DNA from 3 places in the Mesorhizobium sp. B2-4-13 genome. Region 3 is predicted to be linked to each of the others. Evidence: predicted binding sites of a transcription regulator. Region 3 holds the regulator's gene; each other region holds the start of a gene.

Region 1 (4,637 bases), on a different contig from region 3:
AGGAAGCCGTCGACCAGGCCGACTGCATCGTCACCGATTGCTGGGTGTCGATGGGACAGGAACACCGTGCTCGCGGGCACAATGTCTTCTCGCCCTATCAGGTCAACGCGGCGCTGATGGCCAAGGCCAAGCCGGATGCATTGTTCATGCACTGCCTGCCGGCCCATCGCGGCGAGGAAGTGACCGACGAGGTCATCGACGGGCCGCATTCGGTGGTCTTCGACGAGGCCGAGAACCGGCTCCATGCCCAGAAGGCAGTGCTTGCCTGGTGCCTCGGTGCTTGAAGTGTCTTGGGGCTTGAAGTGTCTTGGACGCCCGAAATGCCCAGGCGCCTGAAATGCCCAGGCGCTTGATCTGCGGCGGCGCGATGCCTATCTGCGCCGCATCACGCAAATCAAGCGCGTTTGGACGCATGTGCCCACCAGGGCCGCATGGCCGCGCCCTGGAGCTTTGTCATGTTGGAAAGCCATCAAGTGACTGAACATCACCCCAAACTCGGCGAGTTCGGCTACGCCGGCGACGATCACGTCGTTCCCTTCGAGGTCGGTCCGCTCGACGTGCGCGGCCGCACGGTCCAGCTTGGGCCGATGCTCGACGCCATCCTTGGCCGCCACGATTATCCCGAGCCGGTCGCCCGCCTGCTGGCGGAAGCCTGCGTGCTGACCGTTCTGCTCGGCACCTCGCTCAAATTCGAAGGCAAGTTCATCCTGCAGACCCGTACCGACGGGCCTGTAGACATGCTGGTCGCGGACTTCTCCACGCCCTCGGCACTGCGCGCCTATGCACGCTTCGATGCGGATCGGCTCGAAGCACTGGTCGCGGCAGGCGAGACGTCCCAGCAGACGCTGCTTGGCAGCGGCGTGCTGGCGCTGACCATCGACCAGGGCGCCCATACCCAGCGCTACCAAGGCATCGTCCAGCTCGACGGCGAAACGCTGGAAGACGCGGCGCGCACCTATTTCCGTCAGTCGGAACAGATCCCGACCGATATCAGGCTCTCGGTCGCCAAGCTGCTGACGCCCGGGATCGGCGGCGCGCGCGAGCAATGGCGCGCCGGCGGCATCCTGGCGCAGTTCCTGCCGCAATCGCCCGAGCGCATGCGCATTCCGGACCTGCCGGGTGGGGACGGCGATCCGCGCGAGGAAGTCCACGATCCGGCCGATAATTCCTGGCAGGAACTCCTGGCCTTGCTCGGCACCATCGAGCCGACCGAATTGATCGACCCGACCATCGGCGCCGAGCGGCTGCTCTATCGTCTGTTCCATGAGCATGGCGTGCGCGTCTTCGGCGGCGTTCCCGTGGCCGACCAGTGCTCATGCTCCCGCGACAAGATCCGTGGCATCCTCGAAGGCTTCTCAGCGCAGGAGATCAAGGACAGCACCGAGGATGGCGGCATCCATGTCGCCTGCGAATTCTGCTCGACGCAGTACGACTTCGATCCAGCCGAGTTTGCGGCTCAGTAAAGCCTTTCCTTCTCTCCGTTCTGCGGGGAGAAGGTGCCCGAAGGGCGGATGAGGGGCGACGCGACCGTCGGCCCTCAGTTCACCGTGCGCCTTGTCCCCGGCAGATCGAGCGAGAAGGCCGGGATGGCGATGTCGAACGTCTCGCCGCGCTTGTTGCGCATCGTGTAGCGTCCGACCATGATCCCGGAGGGTGTCGAGAGCGGGCAGCCGGACGTGTACTGATAGCTGTCGCCGGGATTGAGTTCCGGCTGGTCGCCGACAACGCCCGGCCCGCGGACTTCCTCGACCCGGCCGGCACCATCGGTGATGTGCCAATAGCGCGACAGAAGCTGCACGAACTCGTCAGACTGGTTGTCGATCGTTATCTGATAGCCCCAGACGTAGCGGTTCTCCTGGGGATCCGAACGATCCTCCAGATAGAACGGCCTGACCTGCACTTCGATGTTGCGCGTCACGGCGCGGTACATGAGCGGCTCCAAAACAATCCGACGACTTTCGACGCTCGCGGTGAGCAGGTCAACGTGCGCGTCTTGTCGCGCCTGGGATTGAAACGCAGGTGCCGGCAAAGAATGTCATTTAAGTGACACACGACAATGGTGGTGTGCGCGAACCGGGCGACTCGGCCCTCTGTCGAACTGTTGAAAACGGCCGCGACGCGGGCCGACTTCCGGAGTGACCAGATCTCGATGGAACTCACTCTCATATCCGCCTCGCTTTCGACTGCCCTCATCCTCTCGAACGCTGCCAGCATCCTGCTTGCCGCTTCACAGCTGAAACGGCGCACCACGATCGCCCCGCCGGCGGGCAGATCGCCGGCGGTGTCGATTGTCGTCCCGTCGCGCGGCGTCGAGCCGTTCACACATGAGACGCTGGAACGGGCCTTCGCGCTCGACTGGCCACGCTACGAACTGATCTTCTGCGTCGCCCATGCCGACGACCCGGTGGTCAAACTGATAAACAGGGCGATTGCCCGGTTTCCGCAGGTGCCGGCCCGGCTGTTGATCGGCGACGACCGTGTCAGTGCCAATCCAAAGCTCAACAATTGCGTCAAAGGCTGGGAAGCGGCGCGCCACGCCTGGGTCATTCTTGCCGATTCCAACGTTCTGATGCCGAGGGACTATGTCGAGCACATGATGGCGGCGTGGCAGCACGGTACCGGCCTTGTCTGCTCGACGCCGATCGGCTCCAGGCCAGATGGTTTCTGGGCCGACGTCGAATGCGCCTTCCTCAACACATTGCAGGCCCGCTGGCAGTATGCCGGCGAGGCGCTCGGCCTCGGCTTCGCGCAGGGCAAGAGCATGCTGTGGAACAAGCCGATGCTCGACGCCAACGGCGGCATCCGCGCGCTGGCCGCCGAGATCGCCGAGGACGCCGCCGCAACCAAGCTGGTGAACGGCCTCGGCCTGCGTGTCAACCTCGTTGCGGCGCCCTTCGAGCAGCCCCTCGGCCAGCGCACGTTTGGCGAAATCTGGTCGCGCCAGGCCCGCTGGGCGCGCCTGCGCCGCGTCACTTTCCCGCTGTTCTTCGCGCCCGAGATCCTGACTGGTGCGGCGGTCCCGCTGGTTCTTGCGCTGATTGCCGCGGCGAGCGCCGGCGTCAGTCTCTGGGCGACCGCGATTGCCGTGCTGGCGGCATTCTATCTTCCGGAATGCGCTCTGGCCCTGGCCAAGGGTTGGCACGTCTCGACGCGCATGATCGCGGCGACGGTCGCGCGGGACGTCATGCTCCCGGCCATCTGGGCGCGCGGCTGGCTCGGCGGCGCTGTCGACTGGCGCGGCAACGCCATGACCATCCGGACCAAGACGGCGGAACTGGAGGAGACGCCGTCGAGCGCCTGATCGCTGCTGACGACGCTGCCTGGACGAAACCTATTTGGCGGCCTTCAATGCTTGGGCGATATCTTCCAGCAGGTCGTCCGTATCCTCCAGGCCGACCGACAGCCTGAGCGTACCTGGCCCGATGCCGAGTTCGGCGCGGGCCTCGTCGCTGAGGTTCTTGTGGGTGGTCGTCGCCGGATGGGTGATCAGGCTTTTGGCGTCGCCGAGATTGTTCGAGATCAGCACGATGTCGAGGGCGTTCTGCAGGGCGAAGGCCGCCGGCTTGCCGCCCTTGACGTCGAGGCAGATCAGCGTCGAGCCCCCCGACATCTGCTTCTTGACGATATCGGCCTGCGGGTGGTCGGCGCGGCCGGGATAGATGACGCGGGCGATCTGCGGCTGCTCGGCCAGGAAGTCGGCGATCTTGCCGGCGCTCTCGGTCTGCTGGCGCACGCGCAGCGGCAGCGTCTCTAGGCCCTTCAGCAAGGTCCAGGCATTGAACGGCGACAGGCTCGGGCCGGTGTGGCGGAAATAGTCGTGCAGGTTCTCGTCGATCCACTTCTTGTCTGACAGGATGACGCCGCCAAGGCAGCGGCCCTGGCCGTCAATATGCTTGGTGGCCGAGTAGACGACGATGTGCGCACCAAGCTGCAACGGCTTCTGCTGCAGCGGCGTGGCGAAGACATTGTCGACGACCAGCCGCGCGCCGATCGAATTGGCAAGCGAGGCGACGGCGGCGATGTCGACGACTTCCAGCGTCGGGTTGGTCGGGCTTTCCAGGAAGAACAGCTTGGTATTGGGCCTGACCGCCTTTTCCCAATTGGCGATATCGGTGCCGTCGACCAAGGTCGCCTCGATGCCATAGCGCGGCGCCAGCGTCTCGACGACCCAGCGACAGGAGCCGAAAAGCGCGCGCGCGGCCACGATGTGGTCGCCGGCCTTGACGCTGCACAGAAGGGCAGCCGTCACCGCCGCCATGCCCGACGCCGTGGCGCGCGCGTCTTCGGCGCCTTCAAGCGCGCACATGCGCTTTTCGAACATGTCGACGGTCGGGTTGGCGTAGCGCGAATAGATGAAACCAGGCTCTTCGCCCTTGAAGCGGGCCTCGGCGGCCTGCGCCGTCTGATAGACATAACCCTGGGTCAGGTACATCGCCTCGGAGGTTTCGCCGAAGCCGGAACGCAGGGTTCCGCCATGCACGAGTGCCGTCTGAGGTTTCCAGTTGCGCTTCTTGGTGCTCATCGCTTTGTTCCAGACACAAAAAAACCGGCCGCGAAAGTCGCAACCGGTCCATACGGCCTTGCGGCCCGACGGTCCTTTAGCGACTTGTTTAACGTGGCTGCAAGCCGACCGGCCA
Region 2 (4,637 bases), on a different contig from region 3:
TTGGCATAGCCGATCACCGTGTCCTTGCCGGCACCGCTGGGGCCCACGACAGCGACAAAGACGCCGTGACGGATCGGAAAGGTTTCGGCAGACAGTTCGCGCTCGATCGAAGCCGACACCATCATGCCACCCGGCGCCCCTGCCGCCAGACGGTGCGTACGACCGGAACATGATCGTCGACGCGCACGCGCACCAGATCGGCGCGACGGCCCTGCTCGATGACGCCGCGGTCGTCGAGGCCGACGGCCTGCGCCGGGTTCTTCGAAACCATGGCGACGGCCTGCGGCAGCGAAATGCCTTCCACCATGTCGCCGAGGAAGAAGGCCGACTGGATCAGGCTGAAGGGAATGTAGTCGGACGAAAGAATGTCGAGCAGGCCATCGCTGGCCAAGGTGCGAGCCGAGACATTGCCCGAATGCGAGGCGCCGCGCATGACATTGGGCGCGCCCATCAGCACGCCGAGCCCGGCGGCCTTCGAGGCCCGCGCCGCTTCCTCGGTGGTCGGGAACTCGGCGACCCGAACGCCCTGCTCGACCGCCTCGTCGACATGAGCCGACGTCGCGTCGTCATGGCTGGCGAGCACGATGCCGCGCTCCCGGCAGGCGGCGGCGATGAAGACGCGGTTCGGCCCTGAATTGCGTTCCGATTCGCCCATCCGCTTCTCGCAGAATTTCTGGAAGTCGCGATCCGAGAGTTTCAGCTTGCGCTGGTAGTAGTAGGCGTAGGTTTCAAGGTTGACGAACTGGCGCTGGCCGGGCGCGTGATCCATCAGCGACGCCAGCTTGACCCGTTCGTCACCGTCGAAATTGGCGAATGCGTCGAGGCAATCCGGCGCTGAAACCTCGCAGCGAAGATGCAGGAAGTGATCGGCCCGCAGACGATCCCGCGCGACGCTGTCCTCGATCGCATCGGCCAGCTTGCGAATGTCGTCCAATGTCAGGTCGGCGTCCTCGTCCATGCCGACGCGCAAGGCATCTAGCACGGTCGTGATGCCGGCGGTCGCCACCTGCGCGTCATGGGCGAGCACCGCGGCGATCGGGTTCCAGCGCACTTTCGGCCGCGGCGCATAATGGCCCTCGAGATGGTCGGTGTGGAGTTCGACCAGCCCTGGAATGATGAAGTCGCCGCCCATGTCCTCGCCGATCCGGGCAGCACCGGCATCGATGCCGGCGATCAAGCCGTCGCGCAGCACCAGTGAGCCTTCGACGATCTCGTCGGCAAGAACGATGCGGGCGTTGGAAAGAACAGTTTCGGCGGTCATTGCGGGTAGTCCTTGGTTCTTGCAGTCGGGTTTCGTTCAGGCGATTTTCCGGGCCGGGCGGCGTCCGAGCGCGTGCTGGGAAAGCACCATGAATGGCGCGCCGGGTTCGGGTTCGACGAACAATGTCAGCGCATCCACCAGCACGGGCTGGCGCAACACATCGGCGAAAAGGCTGTCGATGGCGGCGCGCAGGCGAGGGCTTTCCTGTGGGCCGGCCCGGCCGGACAGGGTCATGTGGAAGCGGAAGGTCTCGAAGACATAGGGATAGCCCCATTGGCAGAGATTGCGAAACTCGGCCGGCTTCAGCGAATCCGGGCTGCGCCGCTCGATCTCGGCCTCTGACAGCGGTGCGCGAAACCGGTCGAAATCGCGTACCACATTGTCGGCGAAGCGGTTGAGCGGCGGCAGCGGCCCTTCCGGCACCAGCGCGAAGAAGCTGTCGATCTGGCTGACGATAAGGCGCGGGATCGTGACGACAGGCGTAACCTCGGCAAAATGATCCAGCGCCGCGCGCAGCGAGGTCTCGGTCTCCGTGGCAGCCAGATGGAAGGGCGCCTTCAGCGTCGCGTGAAAGCCATAGCGGCGTGCCGAGGCCGTGTGGAAGGCCACTTCCGCTGCCGACAGATCGGCAACGGCCTCAACCGGCCTGGTCGCGGCACCGAAGGGATCGCGGCCTAGCCAGTCGGCGGCGATGCGCGCCAGCGGCTCGTCCTGCCGGGGGGTGAAATAAATGGCATAACGCATGGGAAGTCCTCGTCAGAACCGTTGCCATAGGTGATTTCCATGACGGATTGACGAAGCTTTGACGGGTTTTAGAAGGCAAATCGACCCCTAGGGTCCTTAGCCGACGATTTTTCCCAGCTGGACCAATAAGTTCGGCCGGAAACGCGAGACGGTCAGGCCTTCATCAACCATTCGTGCTCGGGCGCATTGTGGAATTTCCAGGTCCGCTTCGGTCCGGCCATCACATTGAGATAATAGAGGTCATAGCCGTGGCAGGCGGCACAGGGGTGATAGCCCTTGGGCACCAGCACCACATCGCCGTCCTCGATCGCCATGGCTTCGTCCAGCGCGCGATGTCCGCTTTTGTCGGCATCGGTGTAGACGCGCTGGAAGGCAAAGCCCTGCGGCGGGTTGAGGCGATGGTAGTAGGTTTCCTCGAGATAGGATTCGGCAGGCAGATTGTCCTGGTCGTGCTTGTGCGGCGGGTAGCTCGACGTGTGACCGCCGGGCGTGATGACCTCGACGACCAGCAACGAGTCGGCCGGCTGGCCTTCCGGCAGGATGTTGGTGACGTAACGCGTATTGGTGCCCTTGCCGCGCACCTCCTGGCCGAGATCGTCCGGTCCGATCACCCGGACCGGCAGGCCACCGCCAAGACCGGGCGCCGAGCAGACGCCAAGTTCCAGCTCGGTATCGGCCGTCACCGACCAGTCCGATCCCTGCGGCACGTAGACCGACCACGGCTTGCCATCGAAGGGCGACATGCGCTCGCCGAGCAGGCCGAGATCCTTGCCGCCGGCTTTCGCGGTACCCTTGCCGGTCACGAACACCAGGCAGACTTCGCGGTCTTCCGTCTTTCCCGAGGCGCTTTCGCCCGGCTTCAGCCGATGCAGGTCGAAACCGACATAGGTCCAGCCGGCGCTTTTCGGCGTCACATGGGCGACGCGGCCATGGCCCTTGTCGGCTTTGACGAGCAGTTTCGACATTTTGTCTCTCCTATCCTAGCCTTCCAACTTCGTCATCCTGGGGCGGAGCAGGAGCGAAGCTCCTTGCTCCGCCCCAGGATGACGAAGCGAGGGGCGTTTCGGCCAATCGCCGACGTGTGCGATCCGTTACGCTCGCAGTATCCAATCCACAAAACTGCTCGCGCCATGGACCGCCTATTCCTTCGGATCGGCCGGAGGCTTCGTCTCGTCGGCCGGCTTATAAAGATAAAAAAATTGCCAGGCGCCGTAGCCGGCAAAGCCGAGCGCGATGACGCCCCAGAACGGCGTGCCGGTGGCGAACTCGATGACCGACCAGATGAGGCAGACCGCGACGACGGCGACACGCCGCCACAATGGCCGGAAGAAGGGGTGCTCGGAATCTTTCATCTGGCCAGCCTACAGCAAGCCCGGCCTGGCGAGAACCCGATCAGGCATTCGGAAACCCTTGCGTCTCCACCGTGTAGCCGGCTGATGTCATCACCCGCATCAGCTCCTTGTGGCCAACCTGCGCCATCTTCAGCGGCGGGTTCTTCTTCGGGTCCTGCTCGGCCTCGACCACGAACCAGCCTTCATAGCCGTGGTCGGCGAAGCGCTGCACGATGGCGCCGAAATCGAGGGAACCGTCGCCCGGCACGGTGAAGGCGCCGAGCGCCACGGCATCGAGGAAGGACTGCCTCGTACGGTCGAGCTTCTCGATCACGCCCATGCGCACGTCCTTCACATGGACGTGGCTGATGCGCTTGTGGTGGTTGTCGATGGCGCGCAGCACGTCGCCGCCGGCAAAGGCGAGGTGTCCGGCATCGAGCAGCAGTGGGATGCCTTCGCCGGAATGGCGCATGAAGGCATCGAGCTCCGGCTCGGTCTCGACCACAGCCGCCATGTGATGGTGATAGGACAGCGGCATGCCTTGCTCGGCGCACCATTCGCCGAATTCGGTCAGGCGCCGCGCGTAGGCCTTCATTTCGTCGCCAGTAAGCTTCGGCTTGGTGGCGAGCGGCTTGGAACGGTCGCCCTGGATCGAGCGGCCGACCTCTCCATAGACGATGCAGGGCGCGTCGACCGCTTTGAACAGGTCGATCATCGGCTGGACGCGGTCCTTGTTGGCAGCCATCTCCTCATCGACCAGCGTGCCCGAGAACCAGCCGCCGCACAGCGTCACGTCGGCGGCCTTCAGGATCGGCAGCATGATGGCGGGGTCGTTGGGAAAGCGCCGGCCCATCTCCATGCCGGTGAAGCCGGCAGAGCGCGACTGGCGCAGACATTCCTCCAGCGACACGTCATCGCTCAGTTCGGCAAGATCGTCGTTCCACCACGCGATGGGGGACATGCCCAATTTGGCTTTCAAGTCGTCACTCCGGGATTAGACAGTTCAATTTTTTGGCGCTAGCGCCGCCCCTCATCCGCCTGCCGGCACCTTCTCCCCGTATCGTGAGGGGGAGAAGGGAGCTGGCGTCAATCGCCGACGCTCTGCATCCGCCGCTTCTCGTCATAGGCCTTGCGCGCGGCGTTCACTTGAGGCCGCGCCGAAACCTCGGGCACCGCCACGTCCCACCAATGGCCACCGGCATCGGTCGAAACCAGCGGATCGGTGTCGATGACCAGCACGGTGGTGCGGTCGTTCTTCTTGGCTTTTTGCAGCGCGTTTTCCAGCTCGGCAACCGACGGCA
Region 3 (4,637 bases):
TCAACAACCAGTTCTGGTCGAGCAATCTCAATGCGCCGATGGCCAGCCTGCCGGTGACCATCTTCCAGTTCGCTCTCAGCCCTTACGAGGAGTGGCAGCAACTGGCGTGGACCGGCGCACTCATAATCACATTGACGGTTCTCGCGCTCAGCATCTTTGCGCGCAGCCTGACCGGACGCAGAGAGGACAAATGAGCCAGATGTTGTCTCCAGACATGACGATTGCGACAGAGGCAGCCGCCAAGGCGAAGATCGAGGTCAAGAACCTCAATTTCTACTACGGCCAGTCGAAGGCGCTGAAAGACATCACCTTGTCGCTGCCCGAGCGCAGCGTGACGGCCTTCATCGGACCGTCGGGTTGCGGAAAGTCGACGCTGCTGCGCGTCTTCAACCGCATCTACGAGCTCTACCCCAAGCAGACCGCCGAGGGTCAGGTGCTGCTCGACGGCCAGAACGTTCTCGACCGCTCGCAGGACCTCAACCTGTTGCGCACCAAGATCGGCATGGTGTTCCAGAAGCCGACGCCGTTCCCGATGTCGATCTATGAGAATATCGCCTTCGGCGTCAGGCTCTATGAGAAGATCGGCAAGGCCGAGATGGACGGCCGTGTCGAGCAGGCGTTGAAACGCGCCGCGCTGTGGAACGAGGTCAAGGACAAGCTCAATGCCAGCGGCCTCAGCCTGTCGGGCGGCCAGCAGCAGCGGCTTTGCATCGCCCGCACCGTGGCGGTCAAGCCGGAGGTCATCCTGCTCGACGAACCGGCCTCGGCGCTCGACCCATTGTCGACCGCCAAGATCGAGGAATTGATCGACGAGTTGCAGGCCGACTACACGATCGTCATCGTCACCCACAACATGCAGCAGGCCGCGCGCGTCTCGAAGCAGACGGCTTTCATGTATCTGGGCGAGCTGGTCGAATTCGACAAGACCGAGAAGATCTTCACGTCGCCTCGCGAGAAGCGCACGCAGGACTACATCACCGGCCGCTTCGGCTGATCTCACGCATACGAGGACCAGGATCATGGCCGAACACACAGTCGCAGCCTTCGACGAGGATCTCGGACAGATCAGCAAGCTGATCAGCGACATGGGCGATCTCGCCGGCACGATGGTCGGCGGCGCCACCAAGGCGCTGCTGAATTCCGACAACGCGCTGGCACAGCGCGTCGTCTCCGACGACGCCATCATGGACGCGCGCCAGCGCGAACTCGATGATCGCGCCATCACCCTGATCGCCAAGCGCCAGCCGATGGCCGACGATCTGCGTCATGTCGTCGGCTCGATCCGCATGGCGGGCGATCTCGAACGCATCGGCGACCTTGCCAAGAACATCGCCAAGCGCGTCGGCTCGGTAGGCCTCACCGCCACGCCGCGCGACTTGTCGCATTCCATCGACTCCATGGCGCAGCTGGTGCTGATCCAGGTGCAGGGCGTCGTCGAGGAATATGCGGCCGGCGATGCCGCCGCCCTCGCCAAGCTCAGGAATGACGACGAACGCATCGACGTCAAATACACTTCGGTCTTCCGCGAACTCCTGACTTACATGATGGAGGATCCCCGCAACATCACGGCTTGTACGCATCTTTTGTTCTGCGCCAAGAATCTCGAACGCATCGGCGACCATGTGACCAACATCGCCGAGAATGCGTATTATGTGCTGACCGGCACGCAACTGCCCGCCAACCGTCCGAAGCAGGACGAGACGGCGATGTCGGTGCCGGCGGCTTGACGGCAGGGATGATCGATCGATGATCGCGCCACGCATCATGGTGGTGGAGGACGAGGAGCCGCTGGGCGTGCTCCTCCGCTACAACCTGGAGTCCGAGGGTTACCAGGTCGAGGTGGTGACACGCGGCGACGAAGCCGAGATACGCCTCCAGGAAAACGTGCCCGACCTGCTGGTGCTCGACTGGATGGTGCCGGCGGTTTCCGGCATCGAACTCTGTCGGCGCCTGCGCATGCGGCCCGAGACGGAGCGACTGCCGATCATCATGCTGACGGCGCGCGGCGAGGAGAGCGATCGCGTGCGCGGCCTCTCGACCGGCGCCGACGACTATCTGGTCAAGCCGTTCTCGACGCCGGAATTCATGGCCCGGGTCAAGGCGCTGCTGCGCCGCGCCAAACCGGAAGTGCTGTCCAGCGTGCTCAAGGTCGGCGACATCGTGCTCGACCGCGAATCGCACCGGGTCTATCGCAAGAAGAGCGAGATCCGGCTCGGACCGACCGAGTTCCGGCTACTCGAATTCATGATGCGCCATCCCGGCCGCGTGTTCTCGCGCAGCCAGTTGCTCGACAATGTCTGGGGCGAGACGATCTACATCGACGAGCGCACCGTGGATGTGCATGTCGGCCGCCTGCGCAAGGCGGTCAACAATGGCCGCATGCCCGATGTGATACGCACCATCCGTGGCGCAGGCTACGCAATCCGCGAGGATTGAGATCAGGCCACGTTCTTGCCGGATCTCACCTGCACGCCCGGCGCGAAAATCTCCTGGTCGACGAAGGTGAGCGCGCGCATGGCGCAGCCCTCGCGGATCAGCGGCAATTCGTTCGGCTCTGTATCGAAGGAAATCGATTTCGAATGCTGGCCGCCGGCGGTCTGGGCGATGGCCTCGCGCAAGGCCGGCTCGATCAGATCGAAGGCGGCGGCGCTGACGCCGACCATCGCAACCGGCGCCGGATCGATCAGCGCGAACAGGCTGCCAAGGCCATAGCCCAGCGCCTCGCCGGCCTTGCGATAGGCCTCGCGCTCCGGTCCGTCTCTTTCGCGCGCCGTAGCCGCCAATGCGCGCATGTCGGCGTCGCTGACGTCGACCGGTTTGGCGTCCTCACCCAGCTGTCCTGCATTACGCCAGATGGCATAGTTGCCGGCATAGGCCTCGACGCAGCCGCGCCGCCCGCAGCGGCAGAGCGCGCCGCCGGGGCGATGGATCATGTGGCCGAACTCGCCGCCCGAGGAATGGGTGCCGGTGAACAGCTCGCCCTTCAGCACCAGCCCCATGCCGATGCCGTGCGAGAGCAGGATGGCGATGAAGTCGTCGCGGTAGCGCTCGGGGTCGCGCCAGCGCAGCGCCACAGCCATCATGTTGCAGTCGTTCTCCATGGTGGCGGGGATGCCGAATTCGGCTTCGAGTATGTCGGCGAAGGCAATGTCCGTCTGCGGCGTGATCGGCGACCACAGCATGGCGCGCGCCTCGGTGTCGGTGATACCCTGGATCGCCAGCGCGATGCGGGCGATGCTGGCGACGTCGAGGTCGGGATCTTCGAGGCGGCGGCGGACGATGGCCACGCATTCGCCGATCAGCGCCTCGCGGGACATGGTCAGCGTGTCCAGCCGGCGCTGCTCCTCCGATATCACCTGGCCGGCGTAGTCGATGACGGCGACGGAGAGGAAATTCAGCGACAGCACCACGGTCATGACCGCCGCGGCCTCGGGGTTGAGACCAAGGCCAACCTGCGGCCGGCCGCGTTTCAGTGAGCCGGCCTCGTTCGGCTTGCCTTCGCTCAGGATACCTTCGCCGATCAGGTCGGCTGATATCGCCGATATGGTCGAGTGGCTCAGGGCGGTGGTGGCGGCGATCTCGGTGCGCGAGGGCTGGCCACCCCGGCGCACGGCTCCAATCACCATTGCGCGGTTGCGCCGGCGCAGATCGTCGTGGCGGATTCCGACCGACATGATTTCCCTCCCCGTCGCCGCGGTTCTTGACGCCCCCTCGAACACCTCCGGCAACGGGTCGAATACTGGCAGAAGCGGCTGGGGCTGTCATTTATTTATTGCGGGGCTCGAAAAAAGGCTTCCGGCACCTCAAAATCCGTCAGAATCGATGTTGACAGTGTTCCGGCGATGGACCAGTGTTTTTTCGAGGCTCGAAAAAATTAGGGCCTTTGTGCCGGCCTTAGGGCCAGTTTGGTCGCGCCACACGCGGGCGCAGGGAGGATATCATGAAGAGATTCACAGTCGCCATTCTGGCGGGTGTCGCCATGTCGCTGACGCTGGCGTCGGTCGCGCAGGCAAAGGACAAGGTCATCGGCGTGTCGTGGTCCAACTTCCAGGAGGAGCGCTGGAAGACCGACGAGGCGGCCATGAAGAAGGCGATCGAGGCCGCGGGCGACAAGTACATTTCCGCCGATGCGCAGTCCAATCCCGGCAAGCAGCTGACCGATGTCGAGAGCCTGATTTCGCAGGGTGCCAATTCGCTGATCATCCTGGCGCAGGACGCGTCGGCCATCGGCCCGGCGGTACAGAAGGCGCTCGACGAGGGCATTCCGGTCGTCGGCTATGACCGCCTGATCGAGAACAAGGACGTCTTCTACCTGACCTTCGACAACAAGGAAGTTGGCCGCATGCAGGCCCGCGAAGTGTTCAAGGTGAAGCCTGAGGGCAATTACGTCTTCATCAAGGGCTCCGGCGCCGATCCGAATGCCGACTTCCTGTTCTCGGGCTCGATGGAAGTGCTGAAGGCGGCCATAGACAGCGGCAAGATCAAGAATGTCGGCGAAGCCTATACGGACGGCTGGCTGCCCGCCAACGCCCAGAAGAACATGGAACAGTTCCTCACCGCCAACGACAACAAGGTGGACGCCGTGGTCGCCGCCAATGACGGCACCGCCGGCGGCGTCGTCGCGGCGCTGACGGCGC

The links. Region 3 encodes PhoB, which activates phosphate uptake and scavenging genes when phosphate is short. Its sites were predicted from a motif close to TGTCATNNANCTGTCAT; they were not measured.
Region 1: a site for PhoB is predicted at 2,034-2,050, ahead of FJ936_RS03235 (ceramide glucosyltransferase). Genes of this name have one in related genera too.
Region 2: a site for PhoB is predicted at 2,045-2,061, ahead of FJ936_RS00090 (DUF1045 domain-containing protein). Genes of this name have one in related genera too.

What each region holds. Positions count from the first base shown of each region.
Region 1 is NZ_VFVB01000001.1:664,679-669,315, forward strand. Features, by position in the region: gene argF (ornithine carbamoyltransferase) at 1-284, shown strand, start outside; gene FJ936_RS03225 (Hsp33 family molecular chaperone) at 432-1,463, shown strand; gene apaG (Co2+/Mg2+ efflux protein ApaG) at 1,538-1,930, opposite strand; gene FJ936_RS03235 (ceramide glucosyltransferase) at 2,150-3,301, shown strand; gene FJ936_RS03240 (O-succinylhomoserine sulfhydrylase) at 3,332-4,522, opposite strand; SAM riboswitch at 4,579-4,637, opposite strand, start outside.
Region 2 is NZ_VFVB01000001.1:13,151-17,787, reverse strand. Features, by position in the region: gene phnN (phosphonate metabolism protein/1,5-bisphosphokinase (PRPP-forming) PhnN) at 1-125, opposite strand, end outside; gene FJ936_RS00095 (alpha-D-ribose 1-methylphosphonate 5-triphosphate diphosphatase) at 122-1,261, opposite strand; gene FJ936_RS00090 (DUF1045 domain-containing protein) at 1,298-2,005, opposite strand; gene iolB (5-deoxy-glucuronate isomerase) at 2,158-2,970, opposite strand; gene FJ936_RS00080 (DUF3329 domain-containing protein) at 3,145-3,357, opposite strand; gene iolE (myo-inosose-2 dehydratase) at 3,398-4,315, opposite strand; gene iolD (3D-(3,5/4)-trihydroxycyclohexane-1,2-dione acylhydrolase (decyclizing)) at 4,423-4,637, opposite strand, start outside.
Region 3 is NZ_VFVB01000007.1:85,322-89,958, forward strand. Features, by position in the region: gene pstA (phosphate ABC transporter permease PstA) at 1-194, shown strand, start outside; gene pstB (phosphate ABC transporter ATP-binding protein PstB) at 191-994, shown strand; gene phoU (phosphate signaling complex protein PhoU) at 1,020-1,727, shown strand; gene phoB (phosphate regulon transcriptional regulator PhoB) at 1,747-2,436, shown strand; gene FJ936_RS19755 (ROK family protein) at 2,439-3,674, opposite strand; gene xylF (D-xylose ABC transporter substrate-binding protein) at 3,941-4,637, shown strand, end outside.